DNA from 3 places in the Streptomyces sp. NPDC102360 genome. Region 2 is predicted to be linked to each of the others. Evidence: riboswitches for the same ligand, from Rfam matches in the RefSeq annotation. Region 2 holds a riboswitch; each other region holds the start of a gene.
What was found. A riboswitch is a leader RNA that binds a small molecule or an ion and turns the genes downstream of it on or off. The one in region 2 is predicted to bind cobalamin.

Region 1 (6,786 bases), 1.1 Mb from region 2:
TCGCCGTCGCCGTCGGACTGACCGTCGCCGTGCGCGCCACGTCCGGACCGGAGCCGCAGCCCACGCCGACACGGGTGTACTCCTCCTGCCTGGCGGCGGACACCCGGCCGCTGGCGGCGGACGATGACCCGTGCGAGGGCCCCGGGCGCTGAACAACTCCCCCGCTACTGCTACGTGTTGGCGCTCAGGTCGTACCGCCTGCCGGCCGCGATCACGGCCCCGACGGACTGCAACGCCCCGAGGTCCGTGAGCGGGTCGCCGTTCACCACGAGGATGTCCGCGCTGTAGCCGGGAGTGAGCTGCCCGGTGGTCTCGTCAAGGGCCAGCGCGCGAGCGGCTTCCGTCGTGGCCATCGCGAGGATGCGGTCGTTGGGCAGGCCCAGGTGCTCGTAGAACGTGAGGCTGGAGGGCAGGCCGTCGAAGCCGGCGCGCTGGACGCCCGCGTCGGTGCCCGCGATCAGCCGCACGCCGGCCTCGGCCGTCCGGCGTACCGCGTCGAACATGGCCTCCGCGCGTTCGGCGCCGAAGAACCGAGGCAGCATCCGCCAGTTCGGGCTGACCGTGGGGCAGACGTAGATGTTCCGCCGGACGATCTGGTCGAGGACGTCCTGGCGGACCTCGAATCCGTCGGCCGTCATCCACGTGCAGTGCTCGATGCTGTCGACCCCGGCCGCGACCGCGGCGGTGATGCCGTCCGCGCCGTGCGCGTGCGCGGCGACGGGCAGTCCTGCGCGGTGCGCCTCGTCGACGAGCGCCGCCAACTCCTCCTCGGAGAACTGGGTTTCCCAGCTCTGGGCCCCGCCCTTCGTGAGCCCCCCGCCGGTCTCCATGACCTTGATGACCTTGGCGCCCGCCTCCGCATTGCGCCGCACCAGCCGCCGGACCTCCTCGGGGCCGGAGACCTCGCCGCCGAGGAACCAGCAATGGCCACCGGGCGGAGTGACGGGCACCGTCGCCGAAACGAGGCGTGGACCGACGGCCGAGCCCTCCCTGATGTCCTGGGCGAGCCGCACCGCGAGGCCGCCCCGGTCACCGAGGTCACGGGCCGTCGTGACGCCGACGCCCAGCAACTGCCGCGCCCGACCGGCCATCGCGGCGAACAGCACCTCGTCGTCCTGCTCCTGGAGCGTGGTGACGGGGTCCGGTCCCGCGTCGAAGCAGAGGTGCACGTGGGCGTCGATCAGACCCGGGAGCACCGTGCCGGCGGGGAAGTCGAGCCGGGGTTCGTCGGGCCGCGCCTGGCGCTCGACCTCCGCGCGCGGGCCGACGCCTGCGAGGACGCCCTCACGTACGAGGACGGCGCCGTCGGCGACAGCGTGAAGATCCGGTCCGGCCAGAACGTGCGCGGCGGTGATCAACATGAGACGCGGCTCTCTTTCGTATGCGAGGAACGCGAGTTGCTGCCATGCAGCACATCAGAAAGAGCGGGAAGTTCCTGGTTGTACGCGCCACCCCGGCCCAGCCGTGTCTGGTCGTCATCACCGCACCAAACAGCAGTCTCCGCACTTGCCGCCGCCGGGGGCCCGGTAGAAGAGACAGCAGCTCCGGCGACGGAACGCCAGGTCGGGGCCGATGATCCGGCCCGTTCCCTGTAGCCGGTCCGTCGCCAGCAGTTCGCGAGTCAGCCGTATAAGGTCCGCGCCCATGTCGGGCCGGGATCTGAGCAATTGTGCCGCCGATCCGACCAGCGCGGACGCCGAATTCCCGGCCAGCAGGCGCGGCGCCACCTTGACCGTGAGGCCGCTCTCGACCGCCGACAGGACGCCGTCCACCTCCGCGTGGACGGCGTCCGCGAGTTCCCCGAGTGACGGAAACTCTGACGCACGTCGGCCCTCGGGCCGGGGCAGGCGCAGAGCCGAGCTCCCCCCGGACCACTCGACCGTGCTCATCGTCGGCACGATCCCGTGGACGAGCGCGGAGGCGAGGACCGGCGACCAAAGGCGGGCCGCGAGGCCCAGGTGGGCGATGGAGACACCGATGCGGGGTTCGGCAGTGGTGGCGTAATCGTCGTTGACCGCCTGGGCTCGTGCGGCGAGACCAACGCGAGTGAGCCGTACATCGGAGGGCCGCCGCGTCGACGTCGTGTCGAGGGCGAAGAATCCACCCAGTCGCGAGGCCACGTCCCGCAGCGCCTCGGCGACCTCCTCCGACGGCACCTCGTTCATGCGGTCCTGGCCCGGCGCGGCGCGGCGATGAGGTAGAGGTCCAGGATCGCGGGGCGCTCCGCGACGCCCGGCCCGCCGGCCCGTACCCAGTCAGCTATGTCCTCGGTGGCGTCACGGTCGTTGACCAGCCCGAACCACACCGGCCGTGCTCCGGCAGCCCGCCCGGCGGCAGAGGGTTGCACGACGATGACGTTGGCCTGTTCGCAGACGTCAAGGCACTCGGAGATCCGCGTCGGCGCGATCCGGCGCAACCGCGCCGTCTGCGCCGCGTGATCGCCGTCGACCTTGACCGTTCCGCAGCAGCAGTCGCGGCACACCACTACGCGGCACGGAACCGCCCGGTCCGCTGCGGGGGCCGTCGCTCCGACTTCGGCGGGCCGTTCAGGCATGCCGCATCCTCCCTCTCGCCGGGGAGTTCCGCCCCGGATCGCTTCGAGGGGGCGACAGCGTGAGTCTCCTGGCTCTCGGGTCCGTGCTCGTCCCGGCCTTCCCACCCTCGCGGGGGCAGTGGCTCTCCGGGATCCGCTCGCCGATCACAGTGGCGGTACCGCACCGGATTCGCACCGGTTTCCTCGGGCCGCCGTCGCCCGTGTTCACGGCCATCATGCCATCCGGCGACGAGCTGCCCGCGGGCCGGACGTTGTGGCGCCTCCCGGGCGCGGCCCCGTAGGGTGAAGGACGTAGCTGGTTCGCCCCGCCCGCCAGACGGGGTGTCGTAAGAGGGAACCCGGTGGGATTCCGGGACTGCCCCGCAGCGGTGAGTGGGAACGACCGCCGTCATACGCACTGGTCCCCGGAAGAGGGGTCTGGGAAGCGACGGTCACTAGGTGTCCGCCCTTTCGGGTGGGTGTGCCCGCGAGTCCGAAGACCTGCCAACTGCCCGTGCACGGACGACACGTGCGCGGACATCTCGGTGACCTCGAGGGCGGGTCGGCGTACACATACCGGCCGATGGCCGTGCCCAGTCGCACGTGTCGCCGACCCGGTGGTGTCACTCCTTCGTGCCGCAGAGGCCTTCCGGGATCTCAGGGATACGTCTCTCGAAGGAGAATTCCGTGACCACCAGTACCGCGGCCACCACGACCGCGACCACCGGCACCGAGCCCGCACGGGCCACCGTGTACGGCTACCCCCGCCAGGGCCCGAACCGGGAACTGAAGAAGGCGATCGAGGGCTACTGGAAGGGGCGCGTCGACGCCGCCGCCCTCCGCTCCACCGCCGCCGAACTCCGCCGTACCAACTGGCAGGAACTGGCCGCATCCGGCATCGACGAGGTGCCGACCGGCGACTTCTCCCATTACGACCACGTCCTGGACACCACCGTCATGGTCGGGGCGGTGCCCGAGCGCCACCGGGCCGCCGTCGCGGCGGACGCCCTGGACGGGTACTTCGCCATGGCACGCGGCACTCAGGATGTCGCTCCGCTGGAGATGACCAAGTGGTTCGACACCAACTACCACTATCTGGTACCGGAGTTGGGGCCCGACACGGTGTTCACCACCGATTCCACCAAGCAGGTCGCGGAACTCACGGAGGCCCTCGCGCTCGGCCTGGACGCCCGCCCCGTGCTGGTCGGCCCGGTCACCTACCTCCTGCTGTCGAAGCCCGCCCCCGGCGTGGCCGACGACTTCGATCCACTCACCCTGCTGGACCGGCTGCTGCCCGTCTACGCCGAGGTCCTCAGCGATCTGCGGGCCTCGGGCGCCGCCTGGGTCCAGCTCGACGAGCCCGCCCTGGTCCAGGACCGCACCCCGGCCGAGCTGAACGCCGCCGCCCGCGCCTACCGCGACCTCGGCACCCTCGCCGACCGTCCGAAGCTCCTGGTCGCCTCGTACTTCGACCGGCTCGGCGAGGCCCTGCCGGTGCTCGCCAAGGCACCCGTCGAGGGCCTCGCGCTCGACTTCACCGGCTCCGCCGCCGCCAATCTGGAGGAACTCGCCGCCGTCGGTGGCCTGCCCGGCAAGCGTCTCGTCGCCGGTGTGGTGAACGGCCGCAACGTGTGGGTGAACGACCTGGAGCGGTCCCTCGCCACGCTCGGCACCCTGCTGGGGCTCGCCGACCGCGTCGACGTGGCCGCTTCCTGCTCGCTGCTGCACGTCCCGCTGGACGCGTCCGTGGAGCGGGACATCGAGCCGCAGATCCGGCGCTGGCTCGCCTTCGCCCGCCAGAAGACCGCCGAGGTCGCCACCCTCGCCAGGGGCCTGACTCGGGGAGCCGGAGTGATCGGCGCCGAACTCGCTGCCAACCGTGCCGCGTTGAACTCCCGGGCCACCTCCCCCATCACCCGCGATCCGGCGGTACGCGCCCGCGCCGCCGCCGTCACCGGGGCGGACCTGCGCCGCTCACAACCGTACGCCGAGCGGACCGCCGCCCAGCGGGCCCTGCTGAACCTGCCGCTGCTGCCGACGACGACCATCGGATCGTTCCCGCAGACCGGCGAACTCCGTTCCGCCCGTGCCGACTTGAGGGCAGGACGCATCGACGGCGCGGAGTACGAGAACCGCATCAGGAACGAGATCCGTGAGGTCGTCTCCTTCCAGGAGAAGGCCGGCCTCGACGTGCTCGTGCACGGCGAACCCGAACGCAACGACATGGTCCAGTACTTCGCCGAGCAGCTGGACGGCTACCTCGCCACCCAGCACGGCTGGGTCCAGTCCTACGGCACCCGCTACGTCCGCCCGCCGGTCCTCGCGGGCGACATCTCCCGCCCCGAGCCGATGACCGTACGCTGGACGACGTACGCCCAGTCGCTCTCCAGCCGTCCCATCAAGGGCATGCTCACCGGCCCGGTCACCATGCTCGCCTGGTCCTTCGTCCGCGACGACCAGCCGCTGGGCGACACGGCCCGGCAGGTCGCCCTCGCCCTGCGCGACGAGGTCGACGACCTGGAGACGAACGGCACTTCGGTCATCCAGGTCGACGAGCCGGCACTCCGCGAGACACTCCCATTGCGCACGACCGACCATGCCGCCTACCTCGCCTGGGCCACCGAGGCGTTCCGCCTCACCACCAGCGGCGTCCGCCCGGACACGCAGATCCACACCCACATGTGCTACGCCGAGTTCGGTGACATCGTGCAGGCCATCGACGACCTCGACGCCGATGTCATCAGCCTGGAGGCCGCCCGCTCCCACATGCAGGTCGCGCACGAGCTGGCCGAGCACGGCTACCCGCGCGAGGCAGGTCCTGGCGTGTACGACATCCACTCCCCGCGCGTTCCGACCATCGACGAGGCAACCGCTTTGCTGCGTACGGGACTTGAGGCCATCCCGGCCGAGCGGCTGTGGGTCAACCCGGACTGCGGGCTGAAGACCCGCGGCTGGGCCGAGACACGGGCCTCCCTGGAAAACCTCGTCGCCGCCGCACGCGCCGTCCGTGAGGAACTCGGGACGACCGCGCCCTGACGTGCGACTCCGAGGCCTCGCCCCTGGTGCCGACACTCCGGCGCCAGGGGCGAGGCGCCCTCCCGCCTACATCAGGCGATCGGCGTGTACGTGCGCCTCCCCCGCCGGTACGCGATCTCGCCGAGCGCGATGTCGCAGAGCATGAACGCCGCGAGCGGGATGCCGAGCAGCGGCACGAAGTAGCCCAGCAGGGCGATCGCGACCATCAACGGCACCACCACGTACGGCGGCACGTGCTGCCAGGCGCCGCGTGGGACGGGCCGCCCAAAGGTGGCGCCGCGACCGCGCTGCCACCACATGCGGTACCCCCACACGACGAGGAGCACCACGGCCGCGGCGAGGGCGGCGAGCGCGATCTGGTTGACGATGCCGAACAGGTTGCCGGTGTGCAGGTCGATGCCCCAGCGGGACAGCTTGGCGAGCACCGGGTAGTCGGCGAACCGCACCACGTCCGTGACCTCGCCGCTCATCGGGTCGACGGCTACGGCGTCCTGCTTCTCCGGCCAGCTCCGCTGGATCTGCTGGACGACGTACCCCGAGGACGCGTCGGCGGGCGGGACGATCTCCACGGGGTTCGAGAGACCCCTGGCGCGGGCCGCTTCCAGCACCGCGTTCAGCCCGACACCGCCATCACCTCCTGAGGAACCGGACCCGCCCATGTCGTGGCCTGCGTGCTCACCACCCGGGGCCGCTGCCGCGGACACCGTCGGCGTCGTCTGCCCGAGCGCGGCGCGCAGGTCGGTGATGTTCGCCCCTGCGTACGTCGACCAGGTCAGGCCCGTCGCGGACAGGAAGAAGAGTCCGAGCGCCGCCCAGACACCCACCGATCCGTGCAGCGACAGGGTGCGCCTGCGGCCGGTGGTGCCACGGACCGGGCGCCGCGAGCGACGCCGGCCGAACCAGAGGACGAGGCCGCCGCCCGCGATGACCCACATCCAGCTTGCCGCGAACTCGCTGTAGAGGCGGCCCACTTGGCCGAGGTGGAGGTCGCGGTGGAGCTTGTCGATCCAGGTGCGCAGTGGCAGCGCGCCGGTCGATCCGTACTGTTCGAGGGCGCCGCGGACCTCCCCGTTGTACGGGTTCACGAACACCGCGAGCGTGTGGTCGGCGTCGACTCCGGCTACACCGGAGAGCATGACTCGGGTTGTCGCGCCGGCCTCGGGTGCGGGCCGCACGGCGCTGATGTCTCCTTGCGGGTGGGCCTCGCGGGCGGCGGC
Region 2 (6,786 bases):
CCGCTCGACCGAGGAAAGCGCCTGAACGGCCAGCTCGCGGAGGGTGGGACCCTGATCGGTGAACATGGCGGATCAGCATAGGGCGCGCCGCCGCCGAAGTCGGGGCTTGCCGCGCGGCAGGGATCTGGTGGTACGGTCTTAGCGGTACATGTGCTCGCCCGTTTCGAGGCGCCGGTACCGAATCTCTCCTTTCAGCGCTTTCGGTCCGACGGTGTTCCCGTCGCCACACAGCGCACGTCATCCCTGGTCAGCGGCTTCTGGCGGGCTCTTCACCCGTTGCCGCACGCACCAGGTTTTCCCCGGCCGCGGGGCGCGCTCAGCCGCCCCTGCCACTCGCCGGATCCCCTCCCTTCCCTGCTCTTGTACGCCTGCCGCGTCCGCGGCCCGGCCCGCGAAAGGACCTGTGATCGCCATGACCACGGCCACCACCACAACCCGAGAAACCACCACACCCCAAGAACCCGTCCGCGCCGCCGGCGTCCTCGACATCGGCGGGAACGGGCACGGTTCCCTGCGGGCGACCGACCTGATCCCGACGTCGCACGACGTCCAGGTTCCCGCCCACCTCATCCGCCAACTCGGCCTGCGCAAGGGCGACTTCGTCGACGGGACATGCGGGAAGCCACGCTCCCTCGCGCACGTCGAGACCGTCGGCGGCGCGCCCGCGGAGACGGCCCGCCGCCGCCCGCACTTCGCCGATCTCACCCCGCTGCACCCCAGCGAACGGTTCCGTCTGGAGCACCCGGCCGCCGGGCTCGCCGGACGGGTCGTCGACCTGTTCACGCCCGTCGGCAAGGGGCAGCGCGGCCTGATCGTCGCGCCGCCGAAGACCGGCAAGACGGTGCTGCTGCAGCAGCTCGCCGCCGCGTTCGCCGCGAACCACCCCGAGGCGCACCTCATGGTGGTGCTCGTCGACGAGCGCCCCGAGGAGGTCACCGACATGCGCCGCTCCGTGCGCGGCGAGGTGTACGCCTCGACGTTCGACCAGCCGGCGAAGGCGCACATCGCGCTCGCCGAACTCGCGGTCGAGCGCGCCAAGCGGCTCACCGAGCAGGGCCGCGATGTAGTGATCCTCCTGGACTCCCTCACCCGGCTGTGCCGCGCGTACAACAACGCGGCCTCCACCAGCGGCCGCACCCTGTCGGGCGGTGTCGACGCCGCCGCGCTGCACGGCCCGAAGCGCTTCTTCGGCGCGGCCCGCGACGCCGAGGAGGCCGGGTCGCTGACCATCCTCGCCACCGCCCTCGTAGACACCGGCTCCCGCGCCGACGACTACTACTTCGAGGAGCTCAAGAGCACCGGAAACATGGAGCTGCGCCTGGACCGCGTCCTCGCGCAGCGCCGCGTCCACCCGGCCGTCGAGCTCACCCCGTCCGGCACCCGCCGCGAGGAACTCCTGCTCTCCGCCCCCGAGTTGACCGTCGTCCGCGGACTGCGGCGGGCCCTGCAGAGCCGGGACCCGGCCGCCTCCTACGAGGCCCTGCTCGACAAGCTGCGCCAGAGCCCGGACAACGCCACGTTCCTGCGCCAGGCGCAGTCGACCGTGCCCACCACCTGACCGCACCCCCGCATGCGTAATACTCGACGCATGAACGCGAGCATGACGCGCCGTGGAGGCGGCCGGGCGGTCACCATCCGGCGGGCCACCACCCAGGACGCCCGGCGCCTCACCCGCCTCGTGCGCGGCTCCAGCGCCTACCGGGACCCGTACGCCTCCATGGTCGCGGGCTACCGGGTGGGACCCGACTACGTAGAGGCGCACCACGTCTACGTAGCAGTGGATCAGGGCGACGAGCGAGTGCTCGGCTTCTACGCGCTGCTCACCGAGCCGCCGGAGCTGGACCTGATGTTCGTCGCGGACGAGGCGCAGGGCCGGGGCATCGGCCGGCTGCTCGTCGACCACATGCGGGCGCAGGCCCGAGCCGCGGGCCTCGACCACGTCCGCGTCGTCGCACACCCGCCCGCCGAGGGCTTCTACCGCTCCATGGGCGCGCACCGCACCGGCACGGTGCCCGCGCGCCCGCCGGCCGTCGCCTGGGACCGGCCCGAACTCGAATTCGCCATTCCTCCGGCCGTCTGAGGTCTTCCGCCCTTGCCCGCCACAGCGCACACTCGTGGGCGTCGGAATGCGGCAAGGAGGCCACATTGGGCAGCAGTCAGGCACGCGCCGAGGCGTTCGACGTGATCGTGGAGATCCCGCAGGGGTCCCGGAACAAATACGAGATGGACCACGATCTCGGCCGGATCCGGCTCGACCGGATGCTGTTCACGTCGACGCAGTACCCCGCGGACTACGGCTACATCGAGGGCACGCTCGGCGGCGACGGCGACCCCCTGGACGCGCTCGTCCTGACCGGCGACGCGACGTTCCCCGGCTGCGTCATCGAGTGCCGGGCGATCGGCATGTTCGTGATGAGCGACGAGAAGGGCCCGGACGAGAAGGTGCTGTGCGTGCCCGCGCACGACCCACGGCACGACGCGACCCGGGACATCGAGGACATCCCCGAGTTCGACCGCCTGGAGATCACCCACTTCTTCGAGGTCTACAAGGATCTGGAGCCGGGCAAGTCGGTCGACGGCTCCCACTGGGAGGGCCGGGAGAAGGCGTACGAGGAGATCGACCGGGCCCGTGAGCGCGCTTCCGGGTAGGTAGTAGGGTGGCCGGGCCGTGGTGCTCGGGAAGACCGGTGACGGCCCTTCAGGGGCCCATTCCGGAGCGGCCCTCGCCACTGTGATCGGGTTTCGGACAGCGCCGTCCGGAGCGCGCCGTTCCACCCTGTACGCCACTGGCGGCCGACGGCCGCCGGGAAGGCCGGAGCGGCGGGCACGCCCGTAAGCCAGGAGACCGGCCGCGGCATCTCACGAAGTGATCCACGAGGTGCTGGAGCGTGATCGACGCATGACCCTGCCCGGGAACTCCCAGAATTCCCCCATTTCCCCCTCCCCTGCCTTCCATTGGCGCCGCGAGGACACGCTGCGCACGGCCGGCCTGATCGCGGTGATCGCCGCGCTGCACGTCGTCGCGTTCGGCGTGCTGTTCCTGCTCGTCGTCCCCGAGCACTACGAAGTAGGCAACAAGGCCTTCGGTATCGGCCTCGGCATCACGGCGTACACGCTCGGCATGCGGCACGCCTTCGACGCCGACCACATCGCGGCCATCGACAACACCACCCGCAAGCTGATGGCGGACGGCAAGCGGCCCGTCTCCGTCGGCTTCTGGTTCGCCCTCGGCCACTCCAGCGTGGTGGTGGCCATGGCGGCGCTCGTCGCCGGAGGCGCGGCGCTCGCCGGCACCCTGCTGAACGACGACTCGCGCACCCACCAGGTGCTCGGCGTCGTCGGCACGACCGTCTCCGGCACGTTCCTGTACCTCATCGCGGCGCTCAACCTCGTCGCCCTGATGGGCATTTTGAAGGTCTTCAGGGCGATGCGCGCGGGCTCGTACGACGAGCGGAAGCTCGAGGAGCACCTGGACTCCCGCGGGTTCATGAACCGGATCCTCGGCCGCTTCACCAAGTCCATCACCCGGCCGGGACAGATGTTCCCGCTGGGCTTCCTCTTCGGGCTCGGCTTCGACACCGCGACCGAGGTGACGCTGATGGTGATGGCGGGCAGCGGCGCGGCGGCGGGCCTGCCGTGGTACGCGATCCTGTGCCTGCCGCTGCTGTTCGCCGCGGGCATGAGCCTGTTCGACACGCTCGACGGCACGTTCATGAACTTCGCCTACCAGTGGGCGTTCTCCAACCCGGTGCGCAAGGTGTTCTACAACCTCACCATCACCGGTCTGTCGATCGCGGTCGCGTTCTTCATCGGCACGATCGAGCTCGTCGGCGTCCTGCACGACAAGCTCGCCCTGTCCGACGCGGTCACCGGGTGGATCGCCGGTCTCGACCTCGACAACGTCGGGTACGTGATCGTGGGCCTGTTCGTGGCCGTGTGGGTGGCGGCGATCGCCTACTGGCGCCTGGCCAGGGTCGAGCAGCGGTGGTCGGCGCGGCTGGCCGACGGCGCGTAATTCGGTTGCCGGGGCGCGCGGCCCCCTGCTGCACTGACGGCAGCGGCAATCCCGCGCGCCCCTACCGTGAGGACCGATCCATGCGCACTGCAGACATGTTCCTTCAGAAGGCCCCTGCCCTCTCCCTCAAGGACATGACTGTCAGTGCACACAGTCAACTACCCGGTAATGAATTTCCCGGGCTTGCTGCTCGAGTCGTCACTGGCTGTGGCGAGGCTCGGCTGCGTCCAGAGCTCACGCGATGAGGGTGAGTTCAGGGGCCGTTGACTGGGCCCCGCAGACCCACGCCATCCAGCCTCTTTGGCGGATGTTGTGGGACGCGTTGACATCTGCGTGTTCAACGAAACCGCAGACCCGGCACGTGAATTCGGCCTGGGAGAGCCGATTGTGGCGTGCGGTGTGGTGGCAGTGGGAGCATTCCTGGCTGGTGTAGGCCGGATCGACGTACACGACCGGGACCCCGGCGCTGCGGGCCTTGTAGGCGATGAAGGCGCCGAGCTGGGCGAAGGGCCAGGTGTGGAGCGTGGTGCGTTGGGGCTTTCTCAGCCGTGCCCGCTCGCGGATGCCTGTCAGTTCTTCCAGGGCAATGCCGCGTGCGGTGCGTTCAGCCTCCGCCACGATCCGTTTGCTGATCTTGTGGTTGATGTCCTTGTTGCGCCGGGCCTCTTTCCCGGCGTGTTTCCTGGCCCGCCGCTTGGCGGACTTGGTGTTCTTCTTCTGCAGCGTGGACCGCAGTCGGCGATCGTTCGCGCGCTGACGGTTGACGCGGCGCCCCGAGTAGCGTTCGCCCTCGGAGGTGGTGGCGATGTCCACGATGCCCAGATCAACGCCGAGGAACTCTGCGGGGTGGGCGTTGAGGGCGGCCTCTTCGATCTCGCAGGTCGCGATCAGGAGCCACGTGCCGCCCTGGCGGACCAGGTCGGACTCGCCCCTGCGGTGCGCGGCCACGACAGCGAGCTGTTCGTCCTGCCCGGTGAACGCCACGCCCTTCATCCGGCCGGCCGTGGTCCAGATCGACACGGTGCGCGCGGCGTGCTGCCAGGACAGCATCCGGTCGTCGTAGGGCTGGGCGGCATCGTCCCGGAAGGTGACCGGTTTGCCCGAGGCGAGGGTGTGGCGCCTGGTTCCGGGGCGTCCGTAGCGTCCGGCGCGCAGGTTGGTGGCCAGGGTGGTGTAGGCGTCGCAGGTCTTCTTGATCGCGTGCTGGGCGGCCTGGGCGCCAAGGCCCCAACGCTGTCGGATCGCGGTGTAGGTGTGCTTGCGCAGGAGCAGCGGACGGCGTGCGTGCTGCTCGAAGGCGACCTCGGCGGCCCAGGTGGCCGCCTCGTTGCAGGCGTGCAGGGTCGCCTCAAGTGCCGCCGCCTGTACGGGCGTCGGCAGGAGTTTCACCCGCACCACCAGCTTCATGGCCGCGACCCTACGCACCCAAACGGACACGAGGGCGAGTTCCGTACATCCATCCCACGATCCGGCGACCAAGCGGCACTGTGTTCGACCACAAGCACGTGGCTGCGACGCTCCGCGTCGCGGTCACGGGATGCGATTCCTCCCATGCGTGAACGCCTGAGGTTCCGCGCAGGATCCCGCTGAATCTTGGCATTCTCGCGCACGTCGACGCCGGTAAGACCAGCCTGACCGAGCGGCCCCTGCACACGGCCGGGGTGATCGACGACCTAGGTCGACGGGCTGATCCCCGCGGCCCGGGTGCGCGCCCTGGAGCAGCAACTGCCGTCCCTCACCCGGGGCGAAGGCGTCCTGGAGGCCTCCTTCGACCACTACGCCCCGGTCCGCGCGGGCGTGCCGCGCCGCTCCCGCACGGACCACGACCCGCTGCACCGCAAGGAATACCTGCTGCGGGTGGTGCGCGGCGCCGGCGCCGCGTCCGCGCCGCACGGATGAATGCGAGCCGGCTGTTGAATCGGGGCCGTTCGGCCCACCGGGAGGGCCCCTTGGCCCCGTCCGCCGCGGGGCCGCGCGCTGAGATGCTGCGGTATCGAGCCTCCCGTGCCCTCGCCCTCCCGCCGCGGCGCGCGGTCGAGGCCGAGCCCGGGCCCGCTGTTCGCAGAAGGGGGAGCCGCGAATGGCGGGCCCGTCCGTACCACGCCCCACCCGTGCCACCGCCCAGGACGGGCCGCCCGGGCTTCGCACACGCGTCCGCCGCGCCGTTGTGGCAACTCGCGCGCAAAACGGCCCAATCGGAACGATAAAGTGGCTCGTCAACCCGCACGCGCCCGATCACTCAGGAGTGCCTACGTGTCCGTAGCCATCGACTCGTCCGACGCCGCCATCCCGTCCGGCGACGACGTTCCCGCGGAGCCCGTGCCCGCGCCGGCCGTCGCCCCTGACGCCGGCCCCGCCGCGCCCGCGAACGAGGAGACGGCCGAGCCCGGGGACACCGCGAACATGTGGACCCCGCCGACCACCGATACCCCGGACGCCACCGCCGCGGCCCCCGAAGGTGCGTCCGACAGCGCGTCCGACAGCCCGTCCGGCGACTTCTGGACGCCGCCCACGGAGGTCCCCTTCGCGGAGAGCTCCGAGGTCGATGCCGAGGCGGAGGCCGAGGACGACCCGGCCCCCGGCGACGTACCGGAGGCCATCACCCGCGACGCCCACGAGTTCGGCGTCTACGCCCGCACCGGCGGCTGGGCCTTCGCCCTGAAGGTGGCCCGCAGCGTGCGGCCCGGCGGGCAGTCCGCCGGGGAGTCCGTGAAGGTATCGGCCCGGAAGTTCGCCGAACTGGCCGACTGCTCCCCCGACCGCGTCATGCG
Region 3 (6,786 bases), 1.2 Mb from region 2:
GCCGAAGGCGAACGCGTCGAGGGTGCGCCCGTACGCGAGGCACACCACGAGCGTGACGGCGAGCACGGCCAGACACAGCCACACCTCGGTCCAGCCGACCCCGCTGAGCGAGCCGAGCAGCCAGAACAGCACGCCGCGCGTCGTCTCCGCGTCCGCCGAGGTCAGCACGACGAACGAGGTCAACGCCGAGAACAGCTGCATCGCCGCGACGCCGCACAGCACCACCCGGTCCGTGCTGCCGCCCAGCGTGTGACTGAGTACGAGCACCAGCGCGAACGAGCAGACGGCTCCGACGAACGCGCCGCCCGATACGGACACGGCGCCACCGCCGAGGCCGAGCACGACGACGAGCACGGCCCCGGTCGACGCGCCCGAGGAGACACCGAGCACGAACGGATCGGCGAGCGGATTGCGCAGCAGCGCCTGCAGCACCGTGCCGCACACCGCGAGCCCGGCCCCGCACACCGCCGCGAGCAGCGTCCGCGGCAGCCGCAGATTCCATACGATGCCGTCCCGGATCGGCGAGAGGTCCGAGGTCGCCAGGCCGATCCGGTCGCCCACCGCCGCCCACACGTCACCGACCCGGATCTGCGCGGGACCGAGGGTGATGGCGAAGGCCACGGAGGCGCACAGTGCGGCGATGCCGGCCGCCCAGGCGAGTGTGGCCCGAAGGGTGATCCGGGGCGCGGCCTGTGGATACGCCGCCGGGGCCGCGCGAGCGGCGACCGTACGAGCCGTCACCGCGCGAGCCCGAACTCGCGCAGCCCCGCGGCCACCCGCTCCACGCCGTCGACCGTCCGGATGGTCGGGTTCATGGCTTGCCCGCTCAGGCGCACGTACCGCTTCTTCTTCACTGCGGTCATGTGCTTGGTGACGGGATTGGACTCAAGGAACTTGATCTTCTGTGCGGCCGACTCGGCCGACTGCGAGCGGCGCGTCAGGTCGCCGATGACCAGCACGTCCGGATCGCGGTCCGCGACCGTCTCCCAGTTGACCTGCGGCCACTCCGCGCGCGTGTCGTCGAAGACGTTGCGCGCCCCGAGCTCCTTGGTGACGATGCCGGGGGCGCCGCAACAGCCCGCCATGTAGGGCGAGTCGGAGTTGGCGAACCAGTACAGGACGTCCACACCGTGCGCGTCGCCCCCGGAAGTGGCCTTGCGGACCCGGGTCTTGAGCGAGTCGATCAGCTTGTCGCCGCGCTTCTCCACGTCGAAGACACGTGCCAGATCGTGGATCTCGCCGTACACGACGTCGAGCCCCAGGGTCTTGGTCCGCACCCCGTCTCCGTCGCCGTTGTCCTTGCCCACGCAGTCGCTGGGGGAGAGGTACGTGGGCACGCCCAGCTTCTCGAACTCCGCGCGCGGCGCCACACCGCCCTTGCCGAGGGTGTACGTGAACGAGGCAGCGGCGAAGTCCGGTTCGGTGCCGAGGACCTTCTCGAACGACGGGTAGCGGTCGGCCAGCCGCGGCACCTTCGCGTTGGCCTTCGCCAGGTCCTTCGGGACCGGGTCGGTCCAGGTGCCGGTGCCGACCATCCGGTCCTCGAGGCCGAGCGAGAGCATGATCTCGGCGGAGCCCTGGTCGAGGGCGACGGCCCGGCGCGGGGTGTGCTCGACCCGCACCTTTTCTCCGCAGTTGTCGAGCGTGACACCGCCGCCACCGGCGGCACCGTCCTCGGTGGTGGCGGTCGTGCCGCACCCGGTGAGCAGCAAGGCGCCCACCAACAGCGGGGCGCATCGGCGGAGTTGACGTGCGAACAGCACGGGGGTTCCTTCACGTCCAGGGCTCATACGCGGAGCCGGCCTATGGTGAGGGCCTGCCGTTTGGATCAGGCCCCAGCCCCCACGCCACGCGGCACTGGAGACCGCCAGCAGGTCTTCGGACTCGGGGTCGTCCGCGCGAAGCGCCTTCCCAGGCCGATGTGCCGGCCCAGTGGCAGTGGCTCCGCCCGTCACCCTCACCGCTGCGCGTCAGTTCCGGTTTCCCACCGGATTCCCTGACCCGTGTGCGTAGAAAAACACACAAAGGTACGACTGGCTCGGCGAAACTATCACGCCGGGCATCCGCTAGGCGGAGGGCGGGGTGAAGACCGCCTCCAGCTGGGGACGGGTTCCGTCCCGGTGGTGGTCCATGAGCGATACGAGGCGTTCGTGGTCGCGGACGCGGAGCGCCTCGACCATCTCCGCGTGCTCGTCGACGATCCGCTTCTGTGACATCGGGTCGTGCAGGAGGTAGGCCCGATAGCCGTCGCTCAGCTGCCAGACGCGGCGCAGTTCGGCGACGACGAGGTCCAGGCCCGACGCGGTGAACATACGGAAGTGGAAATCCGAGTTGAGGCGGGCCATGGCGGTGAGGTCGCCGCGGGCCGACGCCTCCGCGATCCGCTCGTTCACGCCGGAGAGTCCTTCGAGCGCGGAGGCCGGGAGAGGCGGCAGTCGACGCAGCACCTCCGCCTCCAGGACCCGCCGCATCAGATACGTCTGCTCGAACTCGGCCGCGGTCAGCACCTTCACCCGGTACCCGACATTGCGGACGTGGTCGAGGACGCCTTCGCTCGCCAGCACCCGCAGCGCCTCACGTACCGGGGCCCGGCTCACCCCGAGACGCGTGGCCAGTGCCTCCTGCCGCACCGGGCTGCCCGGCGTCAGATCGCGCGCGAACAGCATCGCCCGCAGCTCCTCCACGACCTGGGCCACCGCTCCGGACACCGCGTCAAGACGCTCCGCTCCCGTCTGAGCCGTCACTGGTGCCTGCCTTCCCGTCGAGGGTTGTCGACTCTAACTCCCCTGAAAGTGCAGGGGCATTGACATGGTGCCGCACGGTGAGTCAGATTGCATCCAATCTTGCTCAGGTCTTGCTCAGGTCTCGCTCGGATGTATGTCCCGTTCAGTGGCGAACGCCCGGAAATTTGACCCAGCGGTGGCGTCAACAGGCGCTATCGGTGGCCGATTTCAGAGGAGGACTCGGCGATGACGCCGAAGGAACCGGCAGAATCGGTAGACAATTCTGAAGCCGCGGCGGCGGCAGCGGGTGGCGGTGGATCCCCTGCGGGCCGACCGCTGGACGGCGTCCGCGTCGTCGACATCACCTCGACGCTCATGGGCCCGTACTGCACCCTGCTGCTCGCCCAGTGGGGCGCGGACGTCATCAAGGTCGAGCCGCCGGCCGGCGACGTCGTCCGCTACATAGCCGACACTCGAGGCAACGGCATGGGCCCCGCCTTCCTCAACACCAACCGCGGAAAGCGCAGCGTCGCCCTCGACCTCAAGGCGCCCGGCGCGGCGCCCGTCCTCGCCGCCCTCGTGGACTCGGCCGACGTCCTCGTGCACAACCTCCGCCCCGCCGCCGCCCGTCGGCTCGCCCTCACGGCCGAGTCCGCGCTGGAGCGCAACCCGCGCCTCGTCCACTGCGCGTTCCGCGGCTTCGCCGCCGGTGGCCCCGACTCCGACCGGCCCGCCTACGACGACGTCATCCAGGCCGCCGGAGGCGTCGCCGCACTCCAGGGCGGCGACGGCGGAGCGGAGTACGTGCGGCAGGCCGCGGCCGACAAGACGGTCGGCATCTACGGGGCCGCGGCCGTGCTCGCCGCGCTGCACGGCCGCCAGGCCTCCGGCCGGGGGCGCGCCGTCGAGGTCCCGATGCTGGAGACGATGGCCTCGTTCACCCTGCTCGAACAGCAGGGCGGCCGCGTCTTCGACCCGCCCACGGGCCCCACCGGCTACGCCCGCACCAGTTCCCCGCACCGCCGTCCGTGCCGCACCAAGGACGGCCACCTCGCCGTCATGATCTACACCGACGCCCAGTGGCGGTCCTTCTTCGCCGCGATCGGCCGCCCCGCGCTCGCCGACGATCCGCGCTTTCGCACCATCACGGAGCGCACCGAGCACATCGACACCCTCTACTCGATGGTCAACGCCGAACTGTTGCTGCGCACCACGGCCGAGTGGCAGGCCGAGTTCGACGCCCGCGACATACCCGCCACCCGCGTCAACACCCTCGACGACCTCTTCACCGACCCGCACCTGAGCGCCACCGGTTTCTTCGAGCGCACCGAACACCCCACCGAGGGGCCGCTGTTGCTCGGCCGACCGCCGGTCCGGATGACCGAACCCGCTGTCGGCGCTTCCCCGCGCGAGGACGAGGGACCGCTCCGCCCCGCCCCGCACCTCGGCGAGCACACCCGCGAGGTCCTCGCCGAACTCGGCCTGCCCGGCGCGGAGGCCGCCGCCCTCTTCGACAACGGAACAGCGCGCGAACCGATCGACGCGACCGCCGCCGCCTGAGAACAGCCGCCCGACGGCCTTGAGAAGCGCCCCCTGAACGGAAGGATCCGCCATGCCCGCGGCCGAAGACCTCCTCTACTCCACCCGCGACCACATCGCCACCATCACCCTCAGCCGCCCGCACCGGAAGAACGCGTTCACCCTCCCGATGGCCGACGCCTGGGCCGAGGCGCTGCGCCGCGCCGACGCCGACCCGGACGTCCGCGTCATCGTCGTCACCGGCGCCGGCGACGCCTTCTGCTCCGGCGTGGACCTCGCCGACTTCAAGGGCGAACAGCGCACCCCGATCCAGGAGAAGAGGCTGCTCACCGAGCGCGTGCACCAGGTCGCCCGGGCCCTGGACGACCTGGACAAGCCGGTCCTCGCGGCCGTCGCGGGACCCGCCGTCGGCGCGGGCATGGACATGGCCCTGCTCTGCGACCTGCGCTTCGCCGGCCGCTCGGCCCGCTTCTGCGAGGGCTACATCAAGGTCGGCCTGGTCCCCGGTGACGGCGGCTGCTGGCTGCTGCCCCGCGTCGTCGGACAGGCGGCGGCGCTGCGTCTGCTGTGGACCGGCGATTTCGTCGACGCCGCCGAGGCCAAGCGGCTCGGCATCGTCGAGGACGTCTTCGAGGACGCCGACCTTCTCGACGAGGTGTACGCGTTCGCCGCCCGACTCGTCGCGAGGCCGCCCGCCGCCCTCGCCCTGATCAAGCGCGCCGTCCGCCAGGGCGCGAACCACGATCTGCGCACCGCGCTCGACCTGATCTCCTCCCACATGGCCGTGGTGACGTCGATGGACGACTCCCGCGAGGCCTACGCCGCGTTCCGCGAGAAGCGCACTGGCACGTATACGGGTTCCTGACCAGATCAAGCCCCGCCGGCGATTGAGGCGATCCAGCCCCTCCGGCGTTTGAGGAGCGGGGTCCGGGGCGGAGCCCCGAGACCGATCGCCGGGTGACCGAAACTTTCTGGAGGCAGCCCCCTTGATGTCCCCGACCGACACACACACCGACCCCCGGTCCGCCGCCCGCACCCTGACCGACGAGTGGCGGAAGGCCTCCCGCTACACCCCTCGCAGCGACGCCTGGCTCCGCTCCTTCGACCGCGACTTCAGCCGCGAACTGGCCGCCCGCGGCATGACCGCCATGACCTGGCCGGTCGAGTACGGCGGCCACGCCCTGCGCAACGTCGACCGGCTCGCCGTCACCGAGGAGCTGCTGCGGGCGGGCGCACCCGTCGCCGCGCACTGGATCGGGGACCGGCAGATCGGACCCGCCATCCTGCGGCACGGCAGCCCCGCGCTCAAGGAGGAGATCCTGCCGCGGATCGCCGCCACCGACGCCGTCTTCTGCCTCGGCATGAGCGAACCCGAGGCCGGCTCCGACCTGGCGTCGGTCCGCACCGCCGCGCGCCGCGTCGCGGGCGGCTGGCGGCTCAGCGGCCACAAGATCTGGACCAGCCACGCACACCACGCCACGCACGCCTACGTGTTGGCCCGCACCACACCGCGCGAGGACGTCGACCGCAAGCACCAGGGGCTGAGTGAGTTCGTCGTCGACATGGACGCCGACGGCGTGAGCACGGGCGCCATTCCCGACCTGGCGGGCGAACACCACTTCAACGAGGTGCGGTTCGAGGACGTGTTCGTCCCCGAAGGCCGCCTCATCGGTACCGAGGGGGAGGGGTGGCGCCAGGTCGTCGGGCAGCTCTCCTTCGAACGCGGTGGCGCCGAACGCGTCCTGTCCAGCTACCCCGTCCTCGTGGCGCTGCTCACCGAGGCGGCCCGGACCGGGCACGGCACCCGGGACACCGACGCCGCGTCCATCGGCTCCCTCACCGCCCGGCTCACCGTCCTGCGCCGCCTCTGCTGGGACGTCGCCTCCGCCATGGACCGCGGGGAGACCCCGGTCCGTGCGGCCGCCGCCCTGAAGTACCTGGGCAACGCCTTCGAGAACGACGTCGTCGAGGCGTTCCGCGAGGCCTCCGGGGGCCTGCCACCCACTGCCGACAGCGACTTCGGCCAGGCGCTGCTCGCCGCCCCGGCGTTCGGCCTGCGCGGCGGCGCCTCCGACGTCCTGCTGTCCCTGATCGCCCGCGAGGAGACCCGCGTATGACCACCCCCGCCAAGCCCCGGCGCCGCGCATCCACCATCACCAGCGAGTACGCCGACGAACTCCGCGAGGTCGTGCGCGGACTCGCGGCGGACGCGGCCGAAGAGGACCCGGCGGGGGAGGCACCTGGCCCCGCGCTGTGGGACCGCCTCGCCGAACTCGGCATGACCCGCCTGGACATCTCCGAGTCGGCAGGCGGCTCGGGCGGCACCTTCGACGACCTCCTCGCCCTGACCCACGCGCTCGCCTCGCACGCCGTGACCACCCCGGTCGCGGAGTCCGCCACCGCCGACTGGTGTCTCGCTTCGTGCGCCACCCTCTCCACGGGGGCGACCACACTCGCCCTCCTCCCCGCAGGCATCGCAGGGCCGGACCAGGACGGCACGCTCACCGCTCAACTGCCTGCCGTC

Region 1: linked by a shared signal. The riboswitch ahead of metE (5-methyltetrahydropteroyltriglutamate--homocysteine S-methyltransferase) and the one ahead of ACIRHA_RS02300 (HoxN/HupN/NixA family nickel/cobalt transporter) in region 2 are both predicted to bind cobalamin.
Region 3: linked by a shared signal. The riboswitch ahead of ACIRHA_RS07865 (ABC transporter substrate-binding protein) and the one ahead of ACIRHA_RS02300 (HoxN/HupN/NixA family nickel/cobalt transporter) in region 2 are both predicted to bind cobalamin.

What each region holds. Positions count from the first base shown of each region.
Region 1 is NZ_JBIWLG010000001.1:1,573,987-1,580,772, reverse strand. It holds gene ACIRHA_RS07200 (hypothetical protein) at 1-152, shown strand, start outside; gene ACIRHA_RS07195 (amidohydrolase family protein) at 171-1,361, opposite strand; gene ACIRHA_RS07190 ((2Fe-2S)-binding protein) at 1,479-2,165, opposite strand; gene ACIRHA_RS07185 ((2Fe-2S) ferredoxin domain-containing protein) at 2,162-2,554, opposite strand; cobalamin riboswitch at 2,616-2,739, opposite strand; cobalamin riboswitch at 2,834-3,057, shown strand; gene metE (5-methyltetrahydropteroyltriglutamate--homocysteine S-methyltransferase) at 3,221-5,569, shown strand; gene ACIRHA_RS07175 (PepSY-associated TM helix domain-containing protein) at 5,641-6,786, opposite strand, start outside.
Region 2 is NZ_JBIWLG010000001.1:506,127-512,912, reverse strand. It holds gene ACIRHA_RS02320 (class I SAM-dependent methyltransferase) at 1-66, opposite strand, end outside; gene rho (transcription termination factor Rho) at 413-1,558, shown strand; gene ACIRHA_RS02310 (GNAT family N-acetyltransferase) at 1,589-2,080, shown strand; gene ACIRHA_RS02305 (inorganic diphosphatase) at 2,146-2,649, shown strand; cobalamin riboswitch at 2,639-2,869, shown strand; gene ACIRHA_RS02300 (HoxN/HupN/NixA family nickel/cobalt transporter) at 2,900-4,015, shown strand; gene ACIRHA_RS02295 (RNA-guided endonuclease InsQ/TnpB family protein) at 4,250-5,422, opposite strand; partial or broken gene ACIRHA_RS02290 (GTP-binding protein) at 5,596-5,694, shown strand; partial or broken gene ACIRHA_RS02285 (GTP-binding protein) at 5,693-5,914, shown strand; gene ACIRHA_RS02280 (hypothetical protein) at 6,269-6,786, shown strand, end outside.
Region 3 is NZ_JBIWLG010000001.1:1,715,252-1,722,037, forward strand. It holds gene ACIRHA_RS07860 (FecCD family ABC transporter permease) at 1-678, opposite strand, end outside; gene ACIRHA_RS07865 (ABC transporter substrate-binding protein) at 738-1,790, opposite strand; cobalamin riboswitch at 1,852-2,051, opposite strand; gene ACIRHA_RS07870 (GntR family transcriptional regulator) at 2,067-2,744, opposite strand; gene ACIRHA_RS07875 (CaiB/BaiF CoA transferase family protein) at 2,970-4,283, shown strand; gene ACIRHA_RS07880 (enoyl-CoA hydratase/isomerase family protein) at 4,336-5,127, shown strand; gene ACIRHA_RS07885 (acyl-CoA dehydrogenase family protein) at 5,252-6,379, shown strand; gene ACIRHA_RS07890 (acyl-CoA dehydrogenase family protein) at 6,376-6,786, shown strand, end outside.